Regions from separate parts of the Rahnella sp. PCH160 genome, predicted to be linked through region 1. Evidence: predicted binding sites of a transcription regulator. Region 1 holds the regulator's gene; each other region holds the start of a gene.
The links. The regulator sigma-54, encoded in region 1, starts transcription at its own class of promoters, with help from an activator protein. The targets are predictions, from matches to a motif close to GTTGGCACANNTTTCGCTNT.
Positions count from the first base shown of each region.

Region 2: a site for sigma-54 is predicted at 2,652-2,671, ahead of ACM5QY_RS18525 (branched-chain amino acid ABC transporter substrate-binding protein). Genes of this name have one in related genera too.
Region 3: a site for sigma-54 is predicted at 2,645-2,664, ahead of glnA (glutamate--ammonia ligase). Genes of this name have one in related genera too.

Region 1 covers NZ_JBLOGT010000001.1:1,456,584-1,466,967, reverse strand. The annotation lists gene kdsD (arabinose-5-phosphate isomerase KdsD) at 1-720, shown strand, start outside; gene kdsC (3-deoxy-manno-octulosonate-8-phosphatase KdsC) at 737-1,303, shown strand; gene lptC (LPS export ABC transporter periplasmic protein LptC) at 1,300-1,869, shown strand; gene lptA (lipopolysaccharide ABC transporter substrate-binding protein LptA) at 1,847-2,404, shown strand; gene lptB (LPS export ABC transporter ATP-binding protein) at 2,411-3,136, shown strand; gene rpoN (RNA polymerase factor sigma-54) at 3,237-4,670, shown strand; gene hpf (ribosome hibernation promoting factor) at 4,694-4,981, shown strand; gene ptsN (PTS IIA-like nitrogen regulatory protein PtsN) at 5,080-5,562, shown strand; gene rapZ (RNase adapter RapZ) at 5,630-6,484, shown strand; gene npr (PTS phosphocarrier protein NPr) at 6,481-6,753, shown strand; gene ACM5QY_RS06750 (BglG family transcription antiterminator) at 6,888-8,807, opposite strand; gene dagF (2-dehydro-3-deoxy-phosphogluconate aldolase) at 8,935-9,675, opposite strand; gene ACM5QY_RS06740 (DgaE family pyridoxal phosphate-dependent ammonia lyase) at 9,672-10,384, opposite strand, start outside.
Region 2 covers NZ_JBLOGT010000001.1:4,002,943-4,013,326, reverse strand. The annotation lists gene ACM5QY_RS18545 (DUF2931 family protein) at 11-691, shown strand; gene ACM5QY_RS18540 (DUF2058 domain-containing protein) at 776-1,315, shown strand; gene ACM5QY_RS18535 (RluA family pseudouridine synthase) at 1,354-2,052, opposite strand; gene ACM5QY_RS18530 (YgdI/YgdR family lipoprotein) at 2,154-2,369, opposite strand; gene ACM5QY_RS18525 (branched-chain amino acid ABC transporter substrate-binding protein) at 2,804-3,928, shown strand; gene ACM5QY_RS18520 (ABC transporter permease subunit) at 3,990-4,904, shown strand; gene livM (high-affinity branched-chain amino acid ABC transporter permease LivM) at 4,914-6,203, shown strand; gene ACM5QY_RS18510 (ABC transporter ATP-binding protein) at 6,200-7,093, shown strand; gene ACM5QY_RS18505 (ABC transporter ATP-binding protein) at 7,090-7,806, shown strand; gene opgB (phosphatidylglycerol--membrane-oligosaccharide glycerophosphotransferase) at 8,247-10,384, shown strand, end outside.
Region 3 covers NZ_JBLOGT010000001.1:1,010,074-1,020,457, reverse strand. The annotation lists gene yihX (glucose-1-phosphatase) at 1-385, opposite strand, end outside; gene typA (ribosome-dependent GTPase TypA) at 550-2,373, opposite strand; gene glnA (glutamate--ammonia ligase) at 2,846-4,255, shown strand; gene glnL (nitrogen regulation protein NR(II)) at 4,510-5,559, shown strand; gene glnG (nitrogen regulation protein NR(I)) at 5,567-6,979, shown strand; gene hemN (oxygen-independent coproporphyrinogen III oxidase) at 7,041-8,414, opposite strand; gene yihI (Der GTPase-activating protein YihI) at 8,603-9,157, opposite strand; gene yihA (ribosome biogenesis GTP-binding protein YihA/YsxC) at 9,737-10,381, shown strand.

The DNA.
Region 1 (10,384 bases):
GATCTGGGCATGGTCTCGAAGCAAGATATCGTCATACTGATTTCCAATTCCGGCGAGGCTCACGAAATTCTGGGGCTGATCCCGGTGCTAAAACGGCTGAATATCACGCTTATCTGCATGACGTCCAACCCGGAAAGCACGATGGGCAAAGCCGCCGATGTGCATCTCTGCGTGCGCGTGCCGAAAGAAGCCTGCCCGCTGGGGCTGGCACCGACCAGCAGCACCACTGCGGTTTTAGTCATGGGCGATGCGCTCGCCGTGGCACTGCTTGAAGCCCGCGGATTCACCCCTGAAGATTTCGCCCTGTCACACCCCGGCGGAGCACTGGGTCGCAAGCTCTTACTGCGCGTCAGCGATATTATGCACACCGGCGATGAGATCCCCCACGTCAGCCGTGATGCTTCTTTGCGTGACGCCCTGCTGGAAATCACCCGCAAAAATCTGGGCATGACGGTTATCTGCAACGATTTGATGAAAATCGAAGGGATCTTTACCGATGGTGACTTACGCCGCATCTTTGACATGGGCGTGAACATTAATAATGCGGCGATTGCAGACGTGATGACGACCGGCGGGATCCGCGTCCGGCCATCGCTTCTGGCAGTCGACGCACTGAATCTGATGCAAGACAAACACATTACCTGCGTGATGGTTGCCGATGGTGACCAGTTGTTAGGTGTGTTACATATGCACGATATGCTGCGCGCTGGCGTAGTTTAATTGAGGAATAGCCCGAATGAATCATAGCGCAGCCCTGGTGGAGACCTGCTATGGTCCGGTCAGCACCCACGTGCTCGAACGCGCCAAAGCCGTTCGCCTGCTGATTTGTGATGTGGATGGCGTCATGTCCGACGGCCTGATCTACATGGGAAATCAGGGAGAAGAGCTGAAAAGTTTTAACGTCCGCGACGGTTACGGCATCCGTTGCCTGCTGACATCTGACATTGAGGTCGCGATTATTACAGGCCGCAATGCGAAATTACTGGAAGATCGCGCTAAAACCCTCGGTATCCGCCATTTGTATCAGGGGCAATCGGATAAGCTTTTGGCCTTCCGTGAACTGTTAGATACACTGTCATTGCGGGCCGAAGAAGTGGCCTACATCGGCGATGACCTGATCGACTGGCCGGTGATGGCCGAAGTGGGTCTTTCCGTGGCGGTTCAGGATGCACATCCGATTCTGTTGCCGAAAGCAGATTACGTTACCCGCATCGCTGGCGGACGTGGCGCAGTGCGCGAATTGTGTGATTTGATTCTGCTGGCGCAGGGCAAGCTGGAGGACGCCAAAGGGCTGTCGATATGAGTAAAACAAAACTTTGGATTATCCTGGTCCTGACGGCCATCGTTCTGATTCTGGTGGGCTGGTCATTGTCTGATAGCAGCGATGACGCACCGCAGGCGGTTAACGATCAGGATCCAACTTACCAGACATCCCACACGGTCACGATGGTGTATGACCCGACGGGCAGCCTGACGTATAAATTGGTTTCAGACCAGGTAAAATACTATACCGCCGATCAGGTGACGTGGTTTACCAACCCGGTCGCGACCATGTATGACAAGAATAAAACACCCACCTGGGTGCTGCGTTCTGATAAGGCCAAGTTGACTCAGGATAAAATGCTCTATCTTTATGGGCATGTGCAGGGCGATAGCCTGACGCCAGAGACTTCTCAGCTACAAAGAATCAAAACGGATAATGCCCGGGTTAACCTGACGACACAGGACGTTGCCTCAGACGATGAAGTAACGCTTTATGGCACAGGTTTTACATCTAACGGCATGAAAATGCGCGGCAATCTGCGTGATAAGACAGCACAGCTGATCGAAAAGGTAACGACCTCTTATGAAATTCCAAGCAAAAAATAAAATCCGTGATCTCCTGATCGTCAGCTCGTTGTTAGCCGTGAGCATTCCGGCATTCGCTTTAAAAGACGACACCACGAAGCCGATCACCATTGATTCCGCCAATCAGGCGCTGGATGTGAACACCAACACGGCCACCTTCACCGGTAACGTCGTGGTTAATCAGGGCACCATCCAGGTGAAAGCCGATAAAGTTGTTGTGATCCGTCCTCAGGGCGTATCCGGCAAAGAAGTGGTGGAAGGTTACGGCAATCCGGTCACGTTCTACCAGATGCAGGACAACGGCAAGCCGGTGAAAGGCCATGCGCAGAAAGTCCGCTACGAAGTGGAAAACGATCTCGTGACCCTGACCGGTAATGCTTACCTTGAACAACTCGACAGCAACGTGAAAGGCGATCGTATTACCTATCTGGTGCAGAAACAGCAAATGGAAGCCTTCAGTGATAAAGGCAACCGTGTGACGACCGTTCTGGTTCCTTCGCAGCTGCAACAAAAAACGCCTGCAGCAGGCGGCCAGCCGACCAAAAAGAGTAACTGATATTTTATGGCAAAATTAATCGCAGAGAATCTGGCCAAGGCATACAAAGGCCGCAAGGTCGTTGAAGATGTCAGCCTGAATGTTAATTCGGGAGAAATCGTCGGATTGCTGGGGCCAAACGGGGCGGGTAAAACCACCACCTTCTACATGGTCGTCGGGATTGTGCAACGTGATGCAGGCCGCATCATCGTTGACGATGAAGACATCAGTCTTCTGCCATTGCATACCCGTGCCCGTCGCGGTATTGGCTATCTTCCTCAGGAAGCCTCCATCTTCCGCCGTCTGAGCGTGTTTGATAACCTGATGGCGGTGTTGCAAATCCGTGACGATCTGAATAAAGAACAGCGTAACGACCGCGCCAACGAGTTAATGGAAGAGTTCCATATTTCTCATTTGCGCGATAACCTCGGTCAGTCATTGTCCGGTGGCGAACGACGTCGTGTTGAAATTGCCCGCGCGCTGGCAGCGAACCCTAAGTTTATCCTGCTGGATGAACCGTTCGCCGGGGTTGACCCGATTTCCGTCATCGACATCAAAAAAATCATTGAGCATTTGCGTGACAGTGGCCTCGGCGTACTGATCACTGACCACAACGTTCGCGAAACTCTCGACGTTTGTGAGCGTGCCTATATCGTCAGTCAGGGCAAATTGATCGCCCACGGCACGCCAGCCGACATTCTTGCTGATGAACAGGTTAAACGCGTTTATCTTGGTGAAGAATTCCGTCTGTGATCTGTGCCGCCGGAACCGTGCCCGTTTCGACGTAAAGTCTCACGGGCAGGTCTCTGACAGAAGTTACTCAGTGTGTAATCAACGGAAATAAAACCAAGATATGAAGCAAGGTTTGCAACTCAGACTCAGCCAACAATTGGCAATGACTCCTCAGTTACAACAGGCCATACGCCTGTTGCAACTGTCCACGCTTGAGCTCCAACAGGAGATCCAACTGGCGCTGGAGAGCAACCCTCTGCTGGAACAAACTGACCTGCATGAAGAGATTGATGCGGTAGAAACACCGGACAGCGAAGGGTTAGACACCCGCGAAGCCCTCGAGCAAAAAGACATGCCCGAAGAGTTGCCGCTGGACGCCACCTGGGACGAGATTTATACCGCGGGCACGCCTTCCGGCACCGGCAACGATTACAGCGACGACGAGCTGCCGATTTATCAGGGCGAAACCACCCAGACACTTCAGGATTACCTGATGTGGCAGGTTGAGCTGACGCCGTTTACTGATACTGACGCCGCGATCGCAACGTCCATTGTTGATGCCGTAGACGATACCGGCTACCTGACCATTTCCCTTGACGACATCCTCGAAAGCATCGGTGACGACAACGTCAGCATGGACGAAGTGGAAGCCGTTCTCAAACGCGTTCAGCGTTTTGACCCGGTCGGTGTGGCAGCGCGTGACCTCCGTGACTGCCTGCTGATCCAGCTTTCCCAGTACGCCACAGACACCCCTTTCCTCACCGAAGCCCGTCTGATTATCAGCGAACATCTGGATTTGCTGGCGAACCATGATTTCCGCGCACTTATGCGTTCAACCCGGCTAAAAGAAGATACACTGAAAGGAGCGATGCAGCTGATTCAGTCTCTCGATCCGCGTCCGGGCCAGTCGATCAACACCGGTGAATCCGAATATGTGATCCCCGATGTGCTGGTGCGTAAAGTGACGGGCGTCTGGACGGTAGAACTGAACTCCGACAGCATTCCGCGTTTGAAGATCAACCAGCAATACGCCGCGATGGGAAACTCCGCACGCAGCGACAGCGACGGACAATTTATCCGCAGCAATTTGCAGGAAGCCAAATGGCTGATCAAAAGCCTGGAAAGCCGTAACGACACCTTATTGAAAGTGACGCGTTGTATCGTTGAGCAGCAGCAGGCGTTCTTTGAGTCAGGTGACGAATTTATGAAACCCATGGTGTTGGCCGATATCGCCAGCGCCGTGGAAATGCATGAATCGACAATTTCACGCGTAACGACGCAGAAGTTCCTGCACAGCCCGCGTGGCATTTTCGAACTGAAGTATTTTTTCTCCAGCCATGTCAGTACAGACAGCGGCGGCGAGGCATCGTCAACCGCGATCCGCGCGCTGGTGAAGAAATTAATCGCAGCGGAGAATCCTGTAAAACCGCTCAGTGACAGTAAGTTAGCCACCCTGCTTTCCGATCAGGGGATCATGGTGGCCCGCAGGACTGTCGCCAAATACCGAGAGTCTTTGTCCATCCCGCCCTCAAACCAACGTAAACAGTTAGTTTGACCTCAACAGAGAAGGAAGACATTATGCAGCTCAACATTACCGGACATCACATTGAGATCACGGATCCCCTGAGAGAATTCATCACGTCGAAGCTGGCCAAGCTTGAGCAGTATTTCGACCGGATTAATCAGGTGTATGTGGTGTTGAGCGTTGAAAAGGTGCAGAAAGTCGCGGAAGCCACTTTGCATGTGAACGGAGGCGAGTTGCATGCCACCTCGGAACATCAGGATATGTACGCGGCAATTGACGGCCTGGTTGATAAACTGGCCCGTCAGTTGAACAAGCACAAAGACAAACTGAAACAGCACTGACATTCATGTAGCCAACCCTGTGCTACAAACCTTCGGGCATCGGCTTGTGACCTTCGGGAAACGAGCCGATATAGCTTTAAGGGTGAAACAGCGCAAAAGTGAAAGATGACATGATTAACGATACTGCAATGCAATTAACGTCGGTGCTTAATGCCGAATGCACTAAAAGCGGCGTTCATTGCGCCAGCAAAAAACGCGCACTGGAAATCATCAGCGAACTGGCGGCCAAACAATTAAATTTGTCACCGCAGGTGATTTTTGACGCCATTTTGACCCGTGAACGCATGGGCAGCACCGGGATCGGTGCCGGGATCGCGATTCCGCACGGAAAGCTGGAAGAAGACACTTTACGTGCCGTCGGGGTGTTCATTCAGCTTGAACAGCCGATCGCTTTCGACGCTATCGATAATCAGCCTGTGGATTTGCTTTTTGCCTTGCTGGTTCCGGCAGATCAATGTAAAACCCATTTACATACCCTGTCTTTAGTCGCGAAAAAACTGGCGGATAAAGGGGTGTGTCGTCGTCTGCGCGGAGCGCAAAGTGACGAAGAATTGTTCCATATAATGACTGAAAACGAATAAATTACTTATTCCCGGTAGCGCACCGGGAAAATGAATTCTGAACACTGAATGCCAGGGGAGTGACACCATGGTGCTGATGATTGTCAGCGGCCGTTCCGGTTCCGGGAAGTCGGTTGCCCTTAGGGCATTGGAAGACATGGGTTTTTACTGTGTGGATAACCTGCCGGTCGTATTATTGCCGCAGCTTGCCCAGACCCTTGTCGAACGCAATACGTCTGCGGCCGTCAGCATTGACGTTCGCAACATGCCAGAAACACCGGAAGTTTATGAGCATGCGATGTCACAGCTGCCGGAAAGCTTTTCGCCACAGTTGCTGTTCCTCGACGCTGACCGTAATACCCTGATCCGCCGTTACAGCGACACCCGTCGTCTGCACCCGCTTTCCAGCAAAAACTTGTCCCTTGAAAGTGCTATCGATGAAGAAGCCGATTTGCTGGAGCCTTTGCGCTCTGCCGCCGATCTCATCATCGATACCTCCGAGATGTCCGTTCATGAACTGGCTGAAATGCTGCGTACACGCCTGCTGGGCAAACGCGAACGTGAACTGACCATGGTCTTTGAATCCTTTGGTTTTAAACACGGTATTCCGATTGATGCGGATTACGTTTTCGACGTGCGCTTCCTGCCGAACCCGCACTGGGATCCGAAACTGCGTCCGATGACCGGCCTCGACAAACCGGTCGCCGCGTTCCTTGACCGTCATACCGAAGTGCATAACTTTATCTACCAGACGCGCAGCTACCTTGAACAATGGCTGCCGGCGCTGGAAACCAACAACCGCAGCTATCTGACCGTCGCCATTGGCTGTACCGGCGGTAAGCACCGCTCGGTGTATATCGCCGAAGAGCTGGCAGACTATTTCCGTACCCGTGGGAAGAATGTCCAGTCCCGCCATCGCACGCTGGAAAAACGCAAATCATGACGGTTAAACAAACGGTAGAAATCAAAAACCGGTTAGGGATGCATGCCCGTCCGGCGATGAAGTTATTTGAACTGGTGCAGAGCTTTGAGTCAGAAGTGATGCTGCGCAACGGCACAGGCATTGAGGCGGAAGCCAGCAGCGTGATTGCCCTGCTGATGCTCGATTCTCCGAAAGGTCAGCAGATTGAAATCGAAGCCACCGGCCCCGACGAAGAACAGGCGCTGACCGCCGTCGTTAATCTCATCAACTCCGGTTTCGACGAGGATTAAGACTCCCCCACTCTTAGCCAAAGTCATTGGCGTTGCAGCAAGGCAGCAAGCGAGAGAGTCCCGATGAGCTGACATCAGTCAGTGATTCGGGTGAGCGAACGCCGCTAACGCCGCTGCGGCGCCAAGGACGCAGGCTAAATTCGTGAAAGGCAATCTATTGCAATGGCCTTGAAGCTTTCAAAATTCTCACTGCTCAGCAGACGGCTCATCGATCGTTCCCGCACAAACGTCACGAACAAATCATAAATCGCCATCGCCTCTTCGTAATCAGCCTTGCTGATCGCCAGAAGGAAAATCACGTGCGCCGTTTCCCCTTCGCCCCAGGCAATCCCGTGTGGCGATAACAGCGTGATCACCACGGTTTTCTTCGCCAGCAATCCGAGCGAATGCGGTAACGCAATCCCTTCACCCAGCATGGTCGAGACAATCTCCTCGCGCTCCACCACCGACGGGTAAAACGCCTGGTCGACATACCCTTCCGCTTCAAGCTGCGAACAGACGTGGCGGAAAAGCGCCGCCTGCGTCATGGGTTCATTGATGATCATGAAGTGTTTTTCGTCGAAGAATTTCTCCAGCATATAAGGCCGTGTGCGATCGACCAGCACCAGTTTGCCGAGCTGCTCCATCTGGTATTCCGTCGGGAACGGCGAGAGCACCACCACCGGTTTATTCTTCTCTGTAATGCGGGCGTTGGAGATAATGAAATCTTCGTCGATGTGTTCGAGCTTCTCGTAATCGCGCAGCGACACGACCTGCTTCATCACCAGCTGCGGATATTTACGGTTAATCTGCGCCTGAATCATGCGGATGGTCGAATTACCGGTATCGCAGACCAGCATGACCTGCGGGTGGCGCTGGTAGCCGATGTTGTAATGCCGCTCCAGCCCGACGCCGATGTGCAGCACCAGAAAACCGATCTCATTTTCGCTCAGCGTATACGGCGTGTATTTTCCCCAGCTTGAAACTGCTGCCAGCGTGACATCATATGCCATCGGGTAATGCTGTTTAATATTATTGAGCAGCGGATTGGGGATATTGATCTGGTATTTCACCCGCGTAATCATGGTTTTGATGTGCGTGAGCAGATCCGCGCGAAGCTGCTTATCGCCCTGCAAATCATAGTTATAGTGCGAGTTGATGTACGAAAGAATGTAATCGACCAGCGATTCATCGTCGTCGGCGTTAATGTCCGTCGGCAAAATTTGCTGTACGCGGCGCGCGGCGATATTCACCCGCAGATACGCCTCTTCCGAAGCCGGAATTTCCTTCCCGACCAGATTTTTCAGTTCTGCCGCCAGCCGCACAGAAACCTGCTTCACCGCTGGATCGCCCTCTTCAGCATCGAAATCCGTCAGCGGATAACCGCCGGTAATCCGCTTGATCGCCACGGCGCAGTAAAGGATCAGGTACTGCTCGCCTTCATCCGTCAGCCGAATGGAAGACTGCGTCAGCAACTGATGCATAAAACGCGTTAACGGAGCTAAGGCTTCCGGCTCCAGACTTTCGGCCTTCAGTAGCGGATTCGCCTGTTCTTCGGCATCCAGCTGAAACAGCAAATCAGTCAGACAGGCACGGATCGCCAGCTCAGCGCCGAACAGTTTCATGCCATAGCGCGGTTTGGTTTCGATATTCAGGTGATAGCGCGTCAGATGCTCCCTCACCTCAGCCATATCATTTTGCAGGGTTCCCCGGCTGACAAACCACTCATCGGCCAGATCTTCCAGCTTTAATGAAAAAGCTGAGGTCAAAAAGCGGATCAGCAACGTCTTCACCCGTCCGGCGGCGGTGCGCGGGGTCGGGTTAGGTTTCCGTTGCGTTGATTGCTGTAACGACGAAAACAGCGCCGCATCATCGATGCGCAGCTGATAGCCGCTGCCCCGGCTGTGGACAAACGTCGCGCCGTAACCTGCAATGATTTCATTCAGCGCAGTAATGTCAGCGCGCACCGTTCTTGTCGATACCGCCAGACGTTTTGCCAGCTCATCCTGAGGCAGGGTTTCGGTCTGGAGCGCATCGAAAAGCTGCGCCAGCCGTTGATTGGGAAATCTCACCATGGTTCTTCCTGAAAGACCGGAGCCAGTAACGGGCACTGATCAGTGCCCGACAAAGTGGTTAGCTTATTAATTCATTCAGTGAATGATATTACAATCATCAAAAATTACACCGGAAGGTTAAAATCCTTCAACCAATCAGCTTTTTAACGCTGGCCAGCAGGGTTTTCACATCTTCAGGACGCGTATTGCCGGTCGCGCTGTCGATAATAGAGCTGTAGATATGCGGGATGATTTTGGTCACGCCAGCGGCCAGCGCAATTTCCATAATCGGCTCGAAGTTTTCCAGATCGATACCGCCGGTCGGCTCCAGCCAAAAATCCTGTTCTGCACAGGCACGCGCCACGGCGGCGAACTCCTCGCGGGTTTTCAGGCCGCCCATCGGGAAATATTTCACCGAGCTGCCGCCCATGTCTTTGAGCAACGCAATCGCGGTTTCCACCGGCACAATCGCGTCACTCGCAGCGGAGCTCAGCGGCCCGGTGTTAATTTTCACGAAACCGACTTTACCGGTCGGCGAAATCAGACCGTTGACTACGCTGTCGTTCTGCCCGAGCAGCGCACGGCTGGTGCCGACGCCTGTGAACACCTGATTAACATGCTGCGGCTGAACCTGTTGAGAAATCTGGCTGACCATCAGCGACTGACGCGGATCGCCCGCGCCCAGGCCTACGGACAGCGCGTTTTCGATAAGCGCGGCATATTCCTTCATGTCGGCGACGGCGCTTGCGACATCCGCGTAGTTTTTGGAAAGCACACCCACCAGAACATGCCCTTCTGCGGCTTCGTAGATATCCCGTGCGTTGTCTTTTGACCCTGCCAGCACGTTCAGACAGACGCGGTCACGGTAAAAATTTGGGGTCAGCTTCATGCTTTCTCTCCACTGAAAAGTTGTTTGAAACGGTCGGCGACGATGGCGAGCTGCGGCGGCGTCACGCTGCGCACGTCAACTTCAATCTTGCCTTCATTGGCGCGGTAGCCACGGAAGTAAATGGCGATATCGCCGTTTTTCATGGCGTCCACAATGGCTTTGGTTTTCCAGCCCAGAACCGCTTCATCGAACGTGATTTCGGTACGGGCGATATCGCGCCCGGCGCTGTCCCACACCACACGACCGGTCACACCATTGATTTCATTCAGGCTGGCGATAAATGGCGTCATTTTGTCGACCATTTCCTGCCCGGTGGTTTTCGGCAGCGTGATGTAACTTTCAATCGCCTGCGTCAAACCAAGAATGCCTTCTTTACCGACTTTCATTGCACGGCCGATGCCGCCGGATTGCAGCTTCACCCATTCGACGTACTGTTTTTTACCCAGCACCAGACCGCTGGTCGGGCCTTCAATGGCTTTCGCACCACTGTAAATCACGAGATCTGCGCCCATTTCGTAATAACAGGTCAGGTCTTCTTCGGCCGCCGCATCCACAATCAGCGGCAGATTATGTTCACGCGCAACTGCCGCCGCATCTTCCACAGAGAGAATGCTTTTCTGCACGGAATGGTGGGACTTGATGTACAAAATGGCCGCCGTGCGTGGCGTAATGCAGGCCGCAAGCTGCGCCGCAGAGCATTCGTTGGCAT
Region 2 (10,384 bases), 2.5 Mb from region 1:
GTAAAAAACTATGGTCTTAAAAGGGATTTTCTCTCTGCTATTCGTGTTGAGCCTTACCGGCTGTCACTTGCAGGCAGCACAACAAACACAGGGTCGCTCGGCACCGGTCGCTGAGGGAGACTGGTCACTGCCTTACGGGAAATGGGGTTTTGCATTCTTTACCCCAGAGGCTCTTCCCGCAACCGTGACTCATGTAAGGATTGTCGACACTGCTGGCTACCTGAATATGTTTAACACCTTGGACGGAACGCAAAGTAATCCTTACAGCGTGGGAAAATGGTTCGATAAAGTTCAACGTGGTACTCATTTCAACAAAGCCAGCCATCCTCCGCAATATATGGTGTTCTGCTGGGACTCCATTATTGACATGAAAACCTACGAAACCAGCCTGTTTTTCCCGCAGGAAGTGTGGGAGAAAATGCGGATTTCTAACGGTAAGGACATGTTCGGCAACACGGCCTGGTATGACACGATGTTATTCGGCTTGGCACCGGAAGGAAAAGTCAGAGTCTGGCTGCAAAACAGCGCGGGTGGGGTCAATTATCCGGTTCCCGTAATTAAGCTGCAAACGCTCTCGGGCGATAAGTTGGATGTGTGCAAAGGGATAACAAAAAGTGATTTCACTTACGGCTACGATCAGGACATCAAAGATTTCATTAAAGGAAAAACCTATCCCTATGGGGCGTGGTGAATACTCAGAGCCGGTCACAACTGGCACTGCCCCGAAAATTGCAGGTATAATCCCTGAAATTATTCAACGGGTTTAGAAACGAAAATGACAAAACTGTCCTTACAAGAGCAATTGCTTAAAGCGGGTTTAGTGACCAGCAAAAAAATGGCCAAAGTCGAAAAAACGGCTAAAAAATCACGAGTTCAGGCTCGTGAAGCCAGAGCGGCTGTGGAAGAAAATAAAAAGGCACAGCTTGAGCGCGATAAGCTGCTCAACGAACAGCAAAAACAAGCGGCGTTATCGAAAGAATATAAAGCGCAGGTGAAGCAGCTTATTGAAATGAACAAAATTGATATTGCAAAAGGTGATATCGGTTTTAACTTCACCGACAATAATTTAATCAAAAAGATATTTGTGGATAAGACGACGCAGGCTCAGCTGATCAGCGGGCGTCTTGCTATTGCGCGTCTGATTGCGGAGAAAACGGGTGAAAGTGAATACGCGATTATTCCCGCCATCGTGGCCGATAAAATTGCCCAGCGGGATGCCAACAGTATCGTATTAAACAGTGCGCTGAGTCAGGAAGAGCAGGATGAAGAAGATCCGTATGCTGACTTTAAAGTGCCTGATGATTTGATGTGGTAAGGGTTGATTTACGTTTGTTTATGTAATCAATAGCATGTTCAGAACGGGCTGTTACACCGCGCGTTGACCGGTTCTCCGCTGACGGGATGAATAAAATCCAGCTCGCTGGCGTGGAGCATCAGTCGGGGCGTGTGTTCTGTCCCCGCCAACAGACGGCCGCCATACAGATCGCAGCCCAAAATAGGGTGCCCCAGATGCTGGCAGTGAATGCGTAACTGATGGGTGCGCCCGGTTTCCGGGGTGAGCTGCACCCGCGTCAACTGCAGTAACGTCCCGTCTTCTAACCTTTGCTCAAAGCGTTCAATGACCTGATAGCGCGATTGCGCGGGCTTGCCGGTGAGCGCACAAATCGACATCAGCGGGAACAGCGCCGGATCTTTGGCAATCGCCGCGTCGATCACCCCTTCGTTGTCGTTCAGATGCCCGCAGAGCAGTGCGCTGTACATTTTTGTCACGGTGCGCTGGCTGAACTGGTGACAGAGAGCAGCGTTAATCGCCTTGTTGCGGGCAATCACCATCAGCCCGGAAGTGCCGAAATCCAGACGATGAATCAGGGTGCAGCCGGGGAATATCTTAACCAGCCGGTAATGCACCGAATCGAGATTTTGCGGATTTTTACCCGAGAGGCTGAGCAGCCCGGAGGGTTTATTGATGAGCACCAGATGCTCATCCTGGAAGAGAATTGCAATCTCGTCATGGCACGGCGGGGCAATAAAAGTATCGATAATCGCAGACATCAGGCAGCCCGGCTGGAAAGTGGGGGAAGATGATAACGAATTTTCAGCCGACTGCCAGAATTAGCGCAGATCTCTGCTTCTCATCACGTAAACCGCAGCGCCTATTTTTTCACAATGCCCGCAATATCATTGGTATTCATCAGATGATAATCGCCGTTCATGTCAGTGTAACTGGTCATGCCGGTATCGCGATCGCGGTCAGGTTCGCCGTGGGCAAAAAGTTGATCACCGGATTTGGTGTTGATCACATAGTCTCTGGCGCAACCGGTTAAGGTCATCGCCACAACTATCGCCGTCAGGCAGGATAATATCTTCATTGTTCAGTCGTTTCCCGTTGCAATCATCTGCCCGCATTACAAAACAACCCGCCGTAAGAAGCAAAGGATAAAAATGTCACCACGCGTAATTGTGTGAACTGAGTGACTGATTTATCAAGGTTCATTTTGGTGCATAGGCTTTCGCTATCTTCTTTTTCACCTGTTTCTCAGCACCAGCGCAGTGCGGTGTGATCCCGTCGTCGTTTCTGTGAGTTGCCCGTAACGCGGGCTGAGCGCTATCTATACTCACAGAGCCCGACACATTATCAGCGGTTTGGAAACACTGGCAGATATTTTGCTTAAGTTTCTATTCGTTGATTCAACCTCGGGAAACTTTTCGTCTTTTGGCAACGGCTTTGAATTTCAAAATTAAGCTTCAGAATTTTCTTTTTAGTTCAGGTTTCTACTCAAACACAGTGCTAAGGATCATGACGATGTCGATGAAATTTATGAGAAGTCCGCTCTCTTTGTTGCTGGCTGGTTGTCTGGTGACCGCTTTCTCCGCGCGTGCGGATATTGTGATTGGCGTCGCGGGTCCGTTTACCGGGCCGAATGCGACTTACGGTGATCAGTACTGGCATGGGGCCACGCAGGCTGCCGAAGACATTAATGCCGCAGGCGGGATTAATGGCGAAAAAATTAAACTGGTGCAGGGTGATGACGCCTGCGAACCGAAACAGGCGGTGGCGGTGGCCAACCGTTTAGTCGATCAGGATAAAGTGCAGGCCGTGGTCGGGCATTTCTGTTCTTCCTCCACCATGCCCGCCTCCGAGGTGTATAACGACGCCGGAATTATTGCCATCACGCCGGGATCCACCAACCCGCAAATCACCGAACGCGGCATGAGTGACATGTTCCGCATGTGTGGCCGCGACGATCAGCAGGGGTTAGTGGCCAGCGATTACATCATCGACAAACTGAAAGCCAAAAAAGTGGTCATCATCCACGACAAAGACACCTACGGGCAGGGGCTGGCGGACGCCACCAAAGCGGCGCTCAACAAACGTGGCGTGAAAGAGGTGATGTACGAAGGGTTGTCTCGCGGTGAAAAAGATTTCAACGCGCTGGTGACCAAAATCAGTGCGCAAAAACCGGATGTGGTGTTCTTCGGCGGCTGCCATCCGGAAGCCGGTCCGTTAGTACGTCAGATGCGTGAACAGGGCGTTCAGGCGACCTTCTTCTCCGGCGACTGTATCGTCAACGAGGAAATGGTGACCGCTGCCGGTGGCCCGCAATACACCAACGGCATTCTGATGACCTTCGGCAAAGACCCGCGCCTGATCCCGGACGGTAAGGCCGTTATCGATAAATTCCGCGCCAGCAAATTCGAGCCGGAAGGTTACACCCTTTATTCCTACGCGTCGGTTCAGGCCATTGCCGCCGCATTCAAAGCCACTGGTGGGACGGATTCCGCCAAAGCCAGCGCCTGGCTGAAAGCCAACAGCGTCGATACCGTCATGGGCAAGAAAGCCTGGGACAGCAAAGGCGATCTCAAAGTTTCCGACTATGTCGTTTATAAGTGGGATGACAAAGGCAAATACCAGGAAGTGAAAGAATAAAACCATATCAGACAAAGACCGCGTTCCGGCGAACGCGGTCGCAAAAAGAGACTGCGTATTTATGGATTCATTCTTTCTGCAACAACTGTTTAATGGCATCACGCTCGGCGCTGTCTACGGTTTGATCGCCATCGGCTACACCATGGTTTACGGCATTATTGGCATGATTAACTTCGCCCACGGCGAGGTTTACATGATTTCTGCGTACCTGTGCGCCATCGCATTGGCGCTACTTTCCTTCTTCGGATTGCACTCCTTTCCGCTGCTGATCCTCGGCACGCTGGTGTTCACCATTGTGGTGACCGGCGTTTATGGCTGGGCGATTGAACGCATCGCCTACAAACCGTTGCGAAACTCTACCCGCCTCGCGCCGCTGATCTCCGCCATCGGGATGTCGCTCATCCTGCAAAACTACGCTCAAATCAGCCAGGGCCCGAGGCAGCAGGGGATCCCGACGATGTTTGATGGCGCGCTGCGTTTCCATATTGGCGACAGTTTCGTGCAAATGACGTACACCAAGCTGTTCATTCTGCTGGCTTCCTTCGTCGGGATGCTGGTGCTGTCGTGGATTATCAGTAATACCAAGCTCGGGCGGATGTGTCGCGCCGTGCAGCAGGACCGCAAAATGGCGTCGATTCTGGGTATCAATACCGACCGTATCATTTCGCTGGTCTTTATGATTGGCGCGGCGATGGCCGGGCTGGCGGGCGTGCTGGTCACCATGAATTACGGCACGTTTGATTTTTACGCCGGATTCATCATCGGTATCAAAGCATTTACGGCGGCAGTGTTGGGCGGCATTGGTTCGTTGCCCGGCGCGATGCTGGGCGGGTTGATTCTGGGGATCGCCGAGGCGCAGTTCTCGGGCATGGTGAACTCGGATTATAAAGATGTCTTTTCGTTTGGATTGCTGGTGGTGATCCTCATTTTCCGCCCTCAGGGCCTGCTGGGTCGTCCGGTCGTGACGAAAGTGTGAGGGGAAAAAATGACGTCACAAACTGAGGTGAGGAGCGGTTTTTCGCTCAAACGTTGTGTGCTCGATGCCATTTTTGCCGGGCTGGTTGCGCTGATTATTTTCGGCCCGGTGGTGGGCGTGGTACTTGATGGCTACAGTTTTACATTCCACAGCCAGCGGCTGGTGTGGATTATCGCCGCGGTGATGCTCGGACGTTTCCTGCTCAGCGCTTTTTTGGAAACGCCGTCAGGGCAGAAAATGCGTGCGCGGTTCGAGGCGGACAGCGCGGGAGTGTATGTGCGTCCGCCGGATTACAAAAGTCACTTGCGCTGGGTCATTCCGCTGATTCTGGTGCTGGCAATTTTCTTCCCGTTCGTGGCCACGAAATACATTTTGACCGTCGCGATTTTAGGGCTGATTTACGTCCTTCTGGGCCTCGGGCTCAATATCGTGGTCGGGCTGGCGGGGTTGTTAGATCTCGGATACGTGGCTTTTTACGCGATTGGCGCGTACGGGCTGGCGCTGGGGTATCAGTATCTTGGCCTCGGGTTCTGGTCGATGCTGCCGCTGGCGGCGCTCATGGCTGCACTGGCGGGCGCGCTGCTGGGTTTCCCGGTGCTGCGTATGCACGGCGATTATCTGGCGATCGTGACGCTCGGTTTCGGGGAAATCATCCGTCTGGTGCTGACCAACTGGCTGTCGTTTACCGGCGGGCCGAACGGCGTGTCCGCGCCGCCGCCCACCTTTTTTGGGCTGGAATTCGGCAGGCACGCGAAAGAGGGCGGCGTGCCGTTTCATGAGTTTTTCCATCTGACCTACAACCCGAACATGAAGTTTATTTTCATCTACGCGGTGCTGGTTCTGGTGGTGTTGCTGGTGCTGTTTATCAAACATCGTCTGACCCGGATGCCGATTGGCCGCGCGTGGGAAGCGCTGCGCGAGGACGAAATCGCCTGCCGCGCTATGGGACTGAACCATGTGCTGGTAAAACTTTCGGCGTTTACGCTTGGCGCATCAACCGCCGGCATTGCCGGGGTATTTTTTGCCACCTATCAGGGATTCGTTAACCCGACGTCATTCACCTTTTTTGAATCCGCGCTGATCCTCGCCATTGTGGTGCTCGGCGGTATGGGCTCGACCCTCGGCGTGGTGCTGGCGGCGTTTGTTCTTACCGTAGCGCCGGAGTTGTTGCGCAGCTTTGCGGAATACCGCGTGCTGCTGTTTGGCGTGCTGATGGTGTTGATGATGATCTGGCGGCCGCGCGGGTTAATCCGTATCAGCCGCAGCGGGTTTACCGTGCGTAAAGGCGTCGCGCCATGAGTGAGACTCTGAATCATGACAACATTCTCAGCGTGCAACATCTGATGATGCATTTTGGCGGGATCAGGGCGCTCAATGACGTCAATCTGGACGTGAAACGCGGCTCAATCACCGCATTAATCGGCCCGAACGGCGCGGGGAAAACCACGGTATTTAACTGTCTGACCGGGTTTTACAAGGCGACCGGCGGCAATATTTTACTCAATACGCAGCGCCGCACGACCAATGTGATTCAGGTGCTCGGGCAGAAATTCCAGGCCAGTGACTGGGTCAAACCGGCCCAGCTCGGGCAGCGGATTTTCTACAAAATGTTCGGCGGAACACATCTGGTGAACCGCGCCGGGCTGGCGCGGACGTTCCAGAACATCCGTCTGTTCCGCGAAATGTCCGTCGTCGAAAACCTGCTGGTGGCACAGCATATGCAAACTAACCGCAATCTGATTGCCGGTGTGCTGAATACGCCGGGCTATCGCCGTGCGGAAAATCAGGCGCTGGATCGTGCATTTTACTGGCTGGAAGTGGTGGAGCTGGTGGACTGCGCTAACCGGCTGGCGGGGGAAATGTCGTACGGGCAACAGCGGCGTCTGGAAATCGCCCGGGCGATGTGTACCGCGCCGGAAATGATTTGCCTCGATGAACCCGCGGCGGGGCTGAACCCGGTTGAAACGCGCACGCTGAGCAAAATCATCCGTTTTCTGCGCGATCATCATGACATCACCGTGCTGCTGATCGAACACGATATGGGTATGGTGATGGAGATTTCCGATCACATCATCGTACTCGACCACGGCGACGTGATTGCCGAGGGCATTCCGCAGGCTATTCAGAACGATGAAAAAGTGATCGCCGCTTATCTCGGCGCTGATGAAGACGATGAGGTCAGCTTATGAGCGATACGATGCTGGAGTTTCGTGAGGTCGATGTTTTTTACGGTGCGATCCAGGCGCTGCAAAACGTGTCGTTGCAGGTTGACGAGGGTGAAACGGTGGCGCTGATCGGCGCAAACGGCGCAGGCAAATCGACGCTGCTGATGTCAATTTTCGGGCAGCCGCGCGTGCAGAACGGGCAAATTCTGTTTCGCGGGGAAGATATCAGCCGTAAGTCCACGCACTTTGTGGCGTCGGCCGGGATTGCGCAATCGCCGGAAGGGCGGCGGGTTTTCCCCGACATGACCGTCGAAGAGAACCTGCTGATGGGCACCATTCCGGTGGGCAATAAATACGCGGCGGAAGATTTGCAGACGATGTTTGATTTATTCCCCCGTCTGAAAGAGCGCCGGAAACAGCGGGCGATGACCATGTCCGGCGGTGAGCAGCAAATGCTGGCGATAGCGCGTGCGCTGATGAGCCGTCCGAAATTGCTATTGCTGGATGAACCGAGCCTCGGGCTGGCACCCATCGTCGTCAAACAGATTTTCCAGACGCTGCGGGAGCTGGCGCGCAACGGCATGACTATTTTCCTGGTGGAACAGAATGCACATCATGCCCTGAAGCTTTCCGACCGGGGTTACGTGATGGTTAACGGGCAGATACGTCTGAGCGGAACCGGGGACGAATTGCTACACAATCAGGAGGTCAGAAAAGCCTATTTAGGCGGCATTTAATCCTCTTTTGCCTTGCTGCCACGCCACATATTTCGCGGTGGCCAGCAAGGCATTTCCCATAAGGTTTATTCTGAATTTCTCAATTTCAAACCCCCCTCCACATTTTTCTCACAGTATTCCGTTATCATGCAATTCTTACAAATTGGTGACCAGAAAGTTAAATTTCTGAGTTATCATGCAGAGTTAACCTTCAAAAATTTGTTAAAGATGAGTTTTTTAGGACGAATCAATGACCTGACGCAGCGTTAAAACGTTGACCCCCAGTGGACAACGGGCTATATAACGCTGTCCGTTTTTGGCATGAATTTTCCTGTCTCAAGGATCAAGGATGAAGTGAATGGCGAAGGGCCATTCATTCGATGCGTTGAACCGTCGGCGCTGCTCGTAAAACAGCAGAAATGGGTCGTAGCGTTTATTGTTTAATCAGACAGGGTGCTGAAATGGCTTCTGAGATAATTTCTTTTGTTTTATTTCTTTCCTCTATCTTTTTGTACGTCACCCGTGCGTCGGCCAGCCGTGTCTGGTTTTCGCTGGTTCTGTTTTTCCTCGGCCTTTACGTCATCCTTAACGTCATTCTGATTGGCAGTAACTATTTTACCGGCGAAGGCATTACCGACGCGGTGCTCTACACCGTGACCAGCAGCCTGAAAGGCGCCGGGCTGAACAAATATATTCTGCCGTTCCTGGGGTTACTTGCGGGCCTGATTGCCGTATTTGCGGTGCTGGCATGGGCGCTGAAACAGCGTCGCGCCAAAAACAGCAGCGCGGCGTACAGCGTTCTGGCGGTGGTGCTGGCGGTGTTTTCGGTCGGATCCACGCAGGCTTTCCAAAATATTTCCCGTCTGGTAAAAACGCAGATCTCCGGCAATGGCGCGGACTTCGACACGTATTACAAAGTGCCGGAAAAAGTGGTGAAAGGCGCGAAAAAGCCAAACCTGGTTTACATCTATGGCGAAAGTCTGGAACGCACTTATTTTGATGAAAAAGTGTTCCCGGGGCTGACCACCGAATTAAGCCGCCATAAAGCGCAAAGCATTGATTTTACCAATACCAAACAGGTTCCCGGCACCGGCTATACCATCGCCGGTATGGTGGCTTCACAGTGCGGTATCCCGCTGTTTGCCCCGTTTGATGGCAATGCGTCCAGCGCGCTCGCCACGTTCTATCCGGAAAACGTCTGTCTCGGCGATGTACTGAAAGGCGCGGGTTACACCAACTATTTCTATCAGGGTGCGGAACTGGCGTTTGCCGGTAAAGGCACGTTTCTGAAATCTCACGGTTTTGATCATCTGTATGGCTACAACGAACTGCGTCCGACCGTGGCTGACCCGTCATATAAAAACGACTGGGGCTGGTATGACGACACGCTGCTCGACGAGGTTTATAAGAAATTCATTACGCTGAGCAAAGAGGGTAAACCTTTCTCGCTGTTTGCGCTGACGGTCGATACGCATCACCCGGACGGCTTTATTTCCCGGGGTTGCACCCGCAAAGACTATAAAGTAAACGGGAAATCCAATCAGTCCCTGAGCGCGGTATCCTGTAGTCAGGAGCTGATTTCAGCGTTTATCGACAAAATTAAAGCGTCCGGTTATTTCGATAACACCCTCATTGTGGTGTCTTCCGACCATCTGGCGATGAACAACACCGCGTATAACATTCTGACCAAGCAAAACCGCAAGGACTTGTTCTTCGTGCTCGATGGCCGTAAACCAGTTGGCGATCTGAACGCGGCGAAACGTAGCACCCTTGATAACGGTGCCACGGTGCTTGATATCATGGGCGGCGATAACTACATCGGCCTGGGGCGCAGCGGTTTTTCCGCGACATCCATGACCGCGCAGTTCCTCAATATTGATGACAAAGTGAATGCCTGGAAACCGGCGGTTATCAAACAATGGGGCTTCCCGAACAGCATCAAGAATTACACGGTCAACAACAAAGACAGCAGCTTCACGTTCTCCGGGATGACCATCAAGACGCCGTTCATCCTGAAAGTGACTGGCGAAAAAATCGAGCCGATGTTTGATGTGTATCTGTCGACGCCGCTCAAGAAACAGCTTGCCGGTCTGGCCACCAGCGATAACTTCGTCTGGGTTGATAAATGCTACGAAATGGGCCGCGTCTGGGCACCGGAGTTGTCGCTCAATACCGGTCTTTGTGTGGCATCCGGCAACCTTGGTGCGAAGCCGTCCATCGTTCAGGTCAGTGGCGATATGTTCAAAGGCAAAGTCGACTTTGCCAAGGATACGTCGGGCAGCAATGCGATTTACCAGAAAACCCTGACGGCGCTGAACATTGATGACGAAGCAACAACGTATCAGTCGCCGTCGATTGCGTTTATGGTGCCTGGATTACCCGAGCAGGTGAAAGCGATTACGGGCGTTTCTTCGGTTGAAAACTGGGGACGCTGGTCGGATGCCAATCTGGCGCCGTCGGTAAAAATCGATTTTGTCAAACCGCTGCCTGAGACCTTTGATGTCGTGATCCGTGCCAGAGCCTACGGAAATAACATCGACAAACCGGTTTCCGTGCGCGTCGGCGATCAGGAACAGTTTGTAACCTTCGGCGATCAGGA
Region 3 (10,384 bases), 450 kb from region 1:
CAGTGTTGGCTTCAATTTCAGGATAGTGATGAGGCCAGAAATCCAGATGCAGGCGGTTGGTATTCGACAATACGACAACGCGATGGCCTTCTTCGCGCAGTTTCTTGAATACCGTAATCACCTCAGGCCGCAGCCCGACGAAGATGGCTTGCCAGCCTGCGCTGAACTGCTCAAAACTGAGCGCAATGCCCATTTCATGGCATAGATCGGCGGCAAACTGTTCATCGCTGATTTCGCCACGTTCGTGCTTCTGGAATACCTCACCCATTGAGAATCGCTCAGTCAGCGTTGCCAGCGGCGTACCGCTCAGATGGCTCCACACGCCGAGCACTCGTTTGAAATCAATATCAATAATGACGTTTCCCATATCAAAAATGTACAGCATTGCACGCTCCTGATTTCAAAGATGACTTTTAACTTTAGCGGTAAAACGTACAGGTGAACAGTGACAGATGCGTGGGGTTTAGCGCAGGTTAGGAAAAAAAACACAAAAAAAACAGGGTACCCAAAGGCACCCTGTTTCTGTTTAACGGCTTGCGTAAAAGAAGATTAACCTTCTTTTGGACCACGCATTGCACGTTTACGGTCGTTCTCGGTCAGGTGACGTTTACGAATACGCACAGACGTCGGAGTCACTTCGACCAGTTCGTCATCATCGATGAATTCCAGAGCTTGCTCCAGAGACATTTTGATAGCAGGAACCAGAGTCGTCGCTTCGTCAGTACCGGACGCACGCATGTTGGTCAGTTTCTTACCGGTCAGGCAGTTCACGGTCAGGTCGTTAGAACGTGAGTGAATACCGATGATCTGGCCTTCATACACTTCTGCGCCGTGGCCCAGGAACAATTTACCGCGGTCTTGCAGGCTGAACAGTGCGAACGCAACTGCTTTACCCTGACCGTTGGAAATCAGAACGCCGTTCTGACGCTGACCGATTTCGCCCTGACGGACGTCATCGTAATGGCTGAACGTGGAGTACAGCAGACCGGTACCTGAAGTCATGGTCATGAATTCAGTACGGAAGCCGATCAGACCACGAGCAGGGATCAGGTAATCAAGACGGATACGACCTTTACCGTCTGGGATCATGTCTTTGACATCGCCTTTACGCTCACCCATGGCCTGCATTACAGAACCCTGGTGTTGCTCTTCGATATCCAGTGTCACGTTCTCGAATGGCTCTTGCATACGGCCATCGATTTTACGGTTGATTACTTTAGGACGGGAAACCGCCAGCTCGAAACCTTCGCGACGCATATTTTCGATCAGAACCGACAGGTGAAGTTCACCACGGCCTGAAACGCGGAATGCATCAGCATCTTCAGTTTCTTCAACACGCAATGCAACGTTGTGCACCAGTTCTTTGTTCAGACGGTCAAGGATCTGACGTGAAGTCACATACTTACCTTCTTTACCACAGAACGGAGAGGTGTTAACACAGAAGTACATGGTCACGGTTGGTTCATCAACGCTCAGCGCTGGCAGTGCTTCAACATTTGTCGGGTCACAGATTGTGTCGGAAATGTTCAGCTCACCCAGACCGGTGATTGCGATGATGTCGCCAGCTTCAGCAACGGTCGCTTCGATACGCTCAAGGCCCATGTGGGTCAGAACTTTACCGACTTTACCGTTACGTGTTTTACCTTCGCTGTCGATCACAGTGACCTGTTGGTTAGGTTTAACAGTACCACGCTTGATACGACCGATGCCGATGACGCCAACATAGTTGTTGTAGTCCAGCTGAGAGATTTGCATCTGGAAAGGCGCTTCCATCTCAACTTGTGGCGGAGATACGTGGTCAACAATTGCCTGGTACAGCGGGGTCATGTCTTCGGCCATATCGTTATGGTCGTTACCCGCGATACCCAACAGTGCAGATGCATAGATGATTGGGAAGTCGAGTTGTTCGTCAGTTGCGTCAAGGTTTACGAACAGGTCGAAGACCTGATCAACAACCCAGTCAGGACGCGCGCCAGGGCGGTCAACTTTGTTGATTACCACGATCGGCTTCAGACCATTAGCGAATGCTTTTTTGGTCACGAAACGGGTTTGCGGCATTGGGCCATCCATTGCATCCACAACCAGCAGCACCGAGTCGACCATTGACATCACACGCTCTACCTCACCGCCGAAGTCGGCGTGTCCAGGGGTATCCACGATGTTGATGCGGTAGTCTTTCCAATTAATGGCGGTGTTTTTTGCGAGGATGGTAATCCCACGCTCTTTCTCCAAATCGTTGGAGTCCATTACGCGTTCGGTAGCTTCTACACGTTCTCCGAAAGTACCGGATTGTTGCAGCAGTTTGTCGACCAGGGTGGTTTTACCATGGTCAACGTGGGCAATAATGGCGATGTTACGCAAATTTTCGATCACAGCTTTGCCTCAGGCATTAGAAATAGCGCGCTATTGTACACGTATTAAGCGAGGTTCTAAACAAGATCACAAGGATCTTGTTGAAACAACTTGTGGATGGCTACTTTGTGATCCCTTTCACGGTGCAAAAGAACCAATGAACCATTATGACGCACCTTTTTGGTGCCTTGCATCTCACGATTAGCACCATTGTAGTGCATGAATTCCGTTATGGTGCATACTTATTGAGTGCAAAAGCCCTGTAAAATGGCGTTGTTTGCATTTTCTCAAAGTTGGCACAGTTTTCGCTAATACTTTTTAGAGTAAAAGTTTTTTAGGGTAAAAAGTTTTTACAGGGTGAAAAGAGTCTGATCAGACAAATGATAGTGCTGTTTAGGCCACACGCCAGTTCAAGTAAGGCTGTTATTTCCAACTAAAGACCAAAAATGGTTATTCGTTCCACGACGATAATGAGAAATTCGGGAGAACTAGTATGTCCGCTGAACACGTTTTGACGATGCTGAATGAGCATGAAGTGAAATTCGTAGATTTGCGTTTCACTGACACCAAGGGTAAAGAACAGCACGTCACCATTCCAGCGCACCAGGTAAGCGCTGACTTCTTCGAAGAAGGCAAAATGTTTGATGGTTCATCCATCGGTGGCTGGAAAGGCATTAACGAATCTGACATGGTTCTGATGCCAGATGCGAGCACTGCTGTTCTTGACCCATTCTACGAAGAAACCACGCTGATCATTCGCTGCGACATCCTTGAGCCAACCACTCTGCAAGGTTATGACCGCGACCCACGCTCTACCGCAAAACGTGCAGAAGACTTCCTGCGCTCTTCCGGTATCGCGGACACCGTCCTGTTCGGGCCAGAACCAGAATTTTTCCTGTTTGATGATGTGCGCTTCGGCAGCAGCATCTCCGGTTCCCACGTTGCTATCGATGATATCGAAGGCGCATGGAATTCAAGCACCAAATACGAAGGCGGCAACAAAGGCCACCGTCCTGCAGTTAAAGGTGGTTACTTCCCGGTTCCTCCGGTCGACTCCTCCCAGGATCTGCGTTCTACCATGTGTCTGACCATGGAAGAAATGGGCCTGGTTGTTGAAGCCCACCACCACGAAGTAGCAACGGCTGGCCAGAACGAAGTGGCAACACGCTTCAACACGCTGACCAAGAAAGCTGACGAAATCCAAATCTACAAATACGTGGTTCACAACGTTGCTCACGCATTTGGCAAAACGGCGACCTTCATGCCAAAACCAATGTTTGGCGATAACGGTTCCGGTATGCACTGCCACATGTCTTTGTCCAAGAACGGTAATAACCTGTTCTCTGGTGACAAATACGGCGGCCTGTCTGAAATGGCACTGTTCTACATCGGCGGTATCATCAAACACGCTAAAGCGATCAACGCCTACGCTAACCCGACGACCAACTCCTACAAGCGTTTGGTCCCGGGCTACGAAGCACCCGTCATGCTGGCGTATTCTGCGCGTAACCGTTCTGCGTCTATCCGTATTCCACACGTATCCAGCCCGAAAGCAATGCGTATCGAAGCACGCTTCCCTGATCCAGCGGCTAACCCATACCTGGCGTTTGCTGCACTGATGATGGCTGGCCTGGACGGTATCATCAACAAGATCCACCCTGGCGACGCGATGGATAAAAACCTGTATGACCTGCCACCGGAAGAAGAAGCAGAAATTCCAAAAGTTGCAGGTTCACTGGAAGAAGCTCTGAACGCACTGAACGAAGACCGTGAGTTCCTGACTCGCGGCGGCGTGTTCACTGATGACGCTATCGATGCATACATCGGTCTGCGTAAAGAAGAAATGGACCGTGTGCGCATGACTCCACACCCGGTTGAGTTCGAACTGTACTACAGCGTTTAATTTCTGATTAAACCCTGAACTCAGCGCCAGTCGTTTGGCCGGTGCTGAGCGTAATACCCGACTGAAGGCCTGGTAGTCAGAAAGCCTTTAGCGTCAAAATTAAGTAAGACGATTTTATTTGTTGCCGTGGAAACTTTCAGCCCATCTCCGGATGGGCTTTTTTCTCCACACTCTTTCCTGCTTAACCCCTCTGACCCGTGATTTCGCCGGGTAGCGAGATAAAAATGCACCCATCAGGTGCGGGAGACTGCGGTATGGCAACTGGCAAGCTGCCCGATGCTGGGCAGATCCTGAATTCCTTAATCAACAGCGTTCTGTTGTTGGACGACGATTTGGCTGTGCATTATGCCAATCCTGCCGCTCAGCAGTTACTGGCGCAAAGTTCCCGCAAACTCTTTGGCACCCCTTTGCCGGAACTGGTGGGGTATTTTTCGCTCAATATCGAGTTAATGCGTGAAAGTCTGACCGCCGGACAGGGCTTTACAGACAGCGAAGTGACCTTAGTGGTCGATGGCCGCGCACATGTGTTGTCACTGACCGCACAGATGCTGCCGGAAGGTTTCATTCTGGTCGAACTGGCGCCGATGGATAACCAGAGACGCCTGAGTCAGGAACAACTGCAACATGCTCAACAGGTTGCCGCGCGTGATTTGATCCGCGGCCTGGCCCATGAAATTAAAAACCCGCTCGGCGGGCTGCGTGGTGCTGCCCAGTTGTTATCCAGAGCATTGCCCGACCCGGCTCTGCTGGAATACACCAAAGTTATTATTGAGCAGGCTGACCGTCTGCGTAATTTGGTTGATCGCCTGCTGGGGCCACAACGCCCTAGCCAGCACGTCACACAAAGTATTCATCAGGTTGCCGAACGCGTTTGCCAGTTGGTGTCGATGGAAAAGCCGGATAACGTTCAATTAGTGCGGGACTATGACCCTAGCCTGCCGGAACTGGCCCACGACCCGGATCAGATAGAACAGATTTTGTTAAACATCACCCGCAACGCATTGCAGGCGCTCGGGGACGAAGGCGGCACAATTACGTTGCGCACGCGCACTGCTTTCCAGATTACGTTACACGGCGTGCGTTATCGTCTGGTGGCCCGTATCGATATTGAAGATGACGGCCCCGGCGTACCGGCGCATTTGCAGGACACCCTTTTTTACCCCATGGTCAGTGGCCGCGAAGGGGGCACCGGTTTAGGCCTGTCCATCGCACGCAGTTTGATTGATCAGCATTCGGGTAAAGTTGAATTTAACAGTTGGCCAGGACACACCGAATTCTCGGTTTTCCTGCCTATTCGCCAGTGAGGTTCTTATGCAACGAGGGATAGTCTGGATCGTCGATGACGATAGCTCCATCCGCTGGGTACTTGAACGCGCGCTCACCGGAGCCGGTTTAACCTGCACCACGTTTGACAGCGGCAATGAAGTGCTTGATGCCATTGCGACTCAAACCCCTGACGTTTTGTTATCAGATATTCGTATGCCCGGCATGGACGGTTTAGCGCTGTTAAAACAGATTAAACAACGCCATCCGATGCTTCCGGTCATCATAATGACAGCGCATTCCGATCTGGATGCAGCGGTCAGCGCCTATCAGCAAGGTGCATTTGATTATCTGCCAAAACCGTTCGATATCGATGAAGCCGTTGCGCTTGTCGAACGTGCGATTAGTCATTATCAGGAACAACAGCAACCGGCCCGCACCCAGCCAGCCAGCGGCCCGACGGCGGATATTATTGGTGAAGCGCCAGCAATGCAGGATGTGTTCCGCATTATTGGCCGGTTATCACGCTCCTCAATCAGCGTACTGATTAACGGGGAATCGGGTACCGGTAAAGAGCTGGTCGCCCATGCCCTACACCGCCACAGCCCGCGCGCCAAAGCGCCGTTTATCGCACTGAATATGGCGGCGATCCCGAAAGACCTGATTGAGTCCGAATTATTCGGGCACGAGAAAGGCGCATTTACCGGGGCCAATACCATCCGGCAGGGACGTTTTGAGCAGGCCGATAACGGCACGCTGTTCCTCGATGAAATTGGTGATATGCCGCTCGACGTACAAACCCGCCTGCTGCGCGTGCTGGCTGACGGGCAGTTCTACCGGGTCGGTGGCTATGCGCCAGTGAAAGTGGATGTCCGGATTATTGCGGCCACCCACCAGAATCTGGAGCTGAGGGTTCAGGAAGGCAAATTCCGTGAGGATTTATTCCACCGTCTGAATGTCATCCGCGTGCACCTGCCTCCACTGCGTGAACGTCGTGAAGATATTCCGCGTCTGGCGCGTTACTTCCTGCAAGTTGCGGCGAAAGAGCTGGGTGTTGAAGCCAAGAATCTTCACCCTGAAACTGAAACGGCGCTGACGCGCCTGCCGTGGCAGGGGAACGTGCGCCAGCTGGAAAACACCTGCCGCTGGTTAACCGTTATGGCCGCCGGTCAGGAAGTGTTAATTCAGGATTTACCGAGCGAACTGTTTGAAACGACAGCGCCAGAAACGGGCGGCCAAAGCCTGCCGGACAGCTGGGCAACGCTGCTGGCACAATGGGCCGATCGCGCCCTGCGTTCCGGTCATCAAAACCTGCTGTCAGAAGCACAGCCGGAAATGGAGCGTACGCTATTGACCACGGCTCTGCGTCACACTCAGGGGCACAAACAGGAAGCTGCACGCTTGCTCGGATGGGGGCGAAATACCCTGACCCGTAAACTGAAAGAATTAGGCATGGAATAACGTCATTTGTCTGAAAGCAAAACAGCCGCAGATGCGGCTGTTTTTGTTGGTGCAGAGTGCATCAGATAACGCGGGAGAATTGCTGCTGGCGAACCTGGCGGCGGAGATAAATATCAAAGCACATGCAGATGTTGCGGATCAGCAGACGACCGCGCGGCGTGACCTGAATGTGATTTTCACCGAATTCCACCAGACCGTCTTTGACAAGCGGATCCAGCAACGCTAAATCATCGGCAAAGTAATCCGTAAACTGAATCCCGTAGCGTTTTTCGATATCAGCAAAATCCAGCTCGAAATGGCAGATCAGCGCTTTGATTACGTCGCGGCGCAGGCAATCGTCCCCGGTCATTTCCAGACCCCGCCACAACGCATTTCCTTCTGCTTCTACGCGGGCGTAGTAAGTTTTCAGGTCTTTTTCATTTTGCGCATAGGTGTCGCCCAGGATACTGATCGCCGAAACGCCCATGCCTAACAAATCGCTGTCGCCCTGCGTGGTGTAGCCCTGGAAGTTGCGATGCAATTTACCTTCGCGCTGCGCCACGGCCAGTTCATCATCCGGGCGGGCGAAGTGATCCATGCCGATAAAGCGGTATCCGGAATCCGTTAACGAAGCGATGGTTTCCTGCAAAATCTTCAGCTTTTCTTCGGCACCGGGTAAATCTGCATCTTTGATTTTGCGCTGAGCGGCGAACAGTTTCGGCATATGCGCGTAATTGAAAACACTCAGGCGGTCGGGGTTAAGCTGCGCTACGCGTTTTAGCGTAAACGCAAAACTTTCTGAGGTTTGTTTTGGCAGGCCGTAGATGAGATCGATATTGGTGGAGTTAAAACCCAGCGCACGCGCCCGTTCAATCAGCGCAAAAATGAAGTCTTCGTCCTGCTCGCGGTTTACCAGGCGTTGCACTTCTTTATTGAAATCCTGCACACCCATGCTCAGACGATTAAAACCTTCACTGCGCAGATGGTCGAGAACATCCAGCTCTATTTCACGCGGATCGACTTCCAGCGACATCTCTGCATCAGGCAGGATATCGAAGTGTGCCCGCAGAAGGCTCATCAGACGGCTTATCTGCGCTTTATTCAGGTAAGTCGGAGTACCACCGCCCCAATGAAGCTGGCTGACCTGACGGCCTTTAAAGAGCGGCGCACGGTGGCTGATCTCTTTCTCAAGGACATTAAGATATTCTTCGGCTTTATGCTGCTGACGGGTCACCAGTTTATTGCAGCCGCAGAAATAGCAGAGCTTATGGCAGAAAGGAATGTGCACATACAGCGAGAGGGAACGCTCAGGATAACGCCCAGCCGCTTTTTTAAAGGCTGCATTATCGTAGCTTTCGCTGAATTCGAGTGCTGTTGGATAGGATGTGTATCGCGGACCTGAGTAATTGTACTTCTGGATCAGCGCTAAATCCCAGACGGTTGTCTGTTCTGACATGGGGTGACTTACTCCTTCCGGCGCCGGATGCTGCCGGTTCGCCTCACAGGCAGGCTTTGGGCCTGCCGTGCAAAGGTCGCTCTGCGCAAACGTGCTTTGGTTTTCGATAACCGCCGTAGTTTACCGAATAACCAAAGCAGATAACATGCAAAGAGTAAGGCTATTGCCGGGATGACCCAGCGCATGGCTTAGAAACCGTCTTTTGGATTTCCGCGCTTAAGCAACTGCATCATGTCTTCGTTTTTCTCTTCTTCTTCTTCTTCATCTTCGTCGTCGCCGAGTTCAATGCCGAGGATTTCCATCAGAACATCAATGCGATCCAGCGTCTGATCAACATAAGCCTGATCTTCTGCGCTAAGAGCTTTGCCATCGTCGATGAGATCCAACAGCGAATCCAGACGCGCATCATTTTCCAGCAGCGTCAGTTCTTCTTGCGGTGACATTTTTGGTGTTGCATCTTGCTTCGGCTGAGCCGCTTTTTTAGCCTTCGCCGCATTGTTGGTGACAGTTTCAATAATCAATGGCACGGCTTTCTTGCTGCCGATGCGCGGATCGGATTTTTTAGCATCAGAACCGCTTTGGTTCTGGGCTGCCCCCGGATTAGCGCGTGAGCCAGCTTTATGGCCACGACGCTTGTTGTCACGCTTGCGTTCGCGCGCTTCGATATCAAGCTCGACGCGATTTTTCTTCTTTGTTTTAGTTGTCGCGGTATTGGCACGCGGGGCTTTCGCTGGCTGTTTCATGGCATCTGCTCTTAGGTGTGTACATTTAGTATAGATTTGCGCCGGAATCTAGCAGAAAGCGAACAAAGAAAAAAGGCAGCAAGGTAACCTTGCTGCCTTTTTCTTTCCTTCATCAGAAGGATATTCATCAAACACGTTCCCTGTATAGCGTCAACGTCCCGGTTTTTCCTTTGCCTTTCAGAGCCTCCAGCCCCGTTCATCCTTAAATCGCAATGCATTTCCTGTGATCCGTGAATGCAAAATTCATCCGTGTTTCCCTACTTGCCTTCATCGCGTAAGAATTACTTTACCCGACTGGCGCAAAGGCTCAAGATACCCGCCAATCGCCTGTGAGGTTTCGGAAACACTCAAAATATATCTTATTGATTAAGATAAGAATTAAAGAATACTGCGATAAAACAAGCGAAATATCCCGCATCATGAATAGCAAATGTCTTACATCATGAAGGCAATTTCCCCCGCCTTCATCTCTGTGGTCCCTTCGCCTCATTATTCGGATTTCAAAAACACGAACACATCTCGGCTCTGTTGCAGTTATAATCGCCAGCCAGATACTCATGCCTCACGGAGACGCACGTTTTGACCAGCCAAACATACAACTATCATATGACCCATTTCGTCATGAGCGCCCCGGATATCCGGCACTTGCCAGCTGACGAAGGCATTGAAGTCGCATTTGCTGGTCGTTCAAACGCCGGCAAATCCAGTGCGCTGAATACACTGACACAGCAAAAAAGCCTCGCACGTACCAGTAAAACACCGGGACGTACTCAGCTGATCAACCTGTTCGAAGTCAAACCAGGCATCCGTCTGGTCGATTTGCCGGGTTACGGTTACGCGGAAGTACCGGAAGAAATGAAACGCAAATGGCAGCGCGCGCTGGGCGAATATCTGCAAATGCGTAACTCGCTGAAAGGTCTGGTTGTGCTGATGGATATCCGTCATCCGCTTAAAGATCTGGATCAGCAGATGATTCAGTGGGCTGTCGATGTCGGTACGCCGGTCATGTTATTGCTGACTAAAGCCGACAAACTGGCTTCCGGTGCGCGTCAGGCACAGATCAAAATGGTCCGTGAAGCGGTAAAAGAATTCATGGGCGATATTCAGGTAGAAGCGTTCTCCTCGCCGAAGAAAATGGGCGTGGATAAACTAAGCGACAAGCTGAACACCTGGTTCAGTGAGATCCCACCGGAAGTACTGGAAGAAGAATTGTCCGGCGAATAAAGT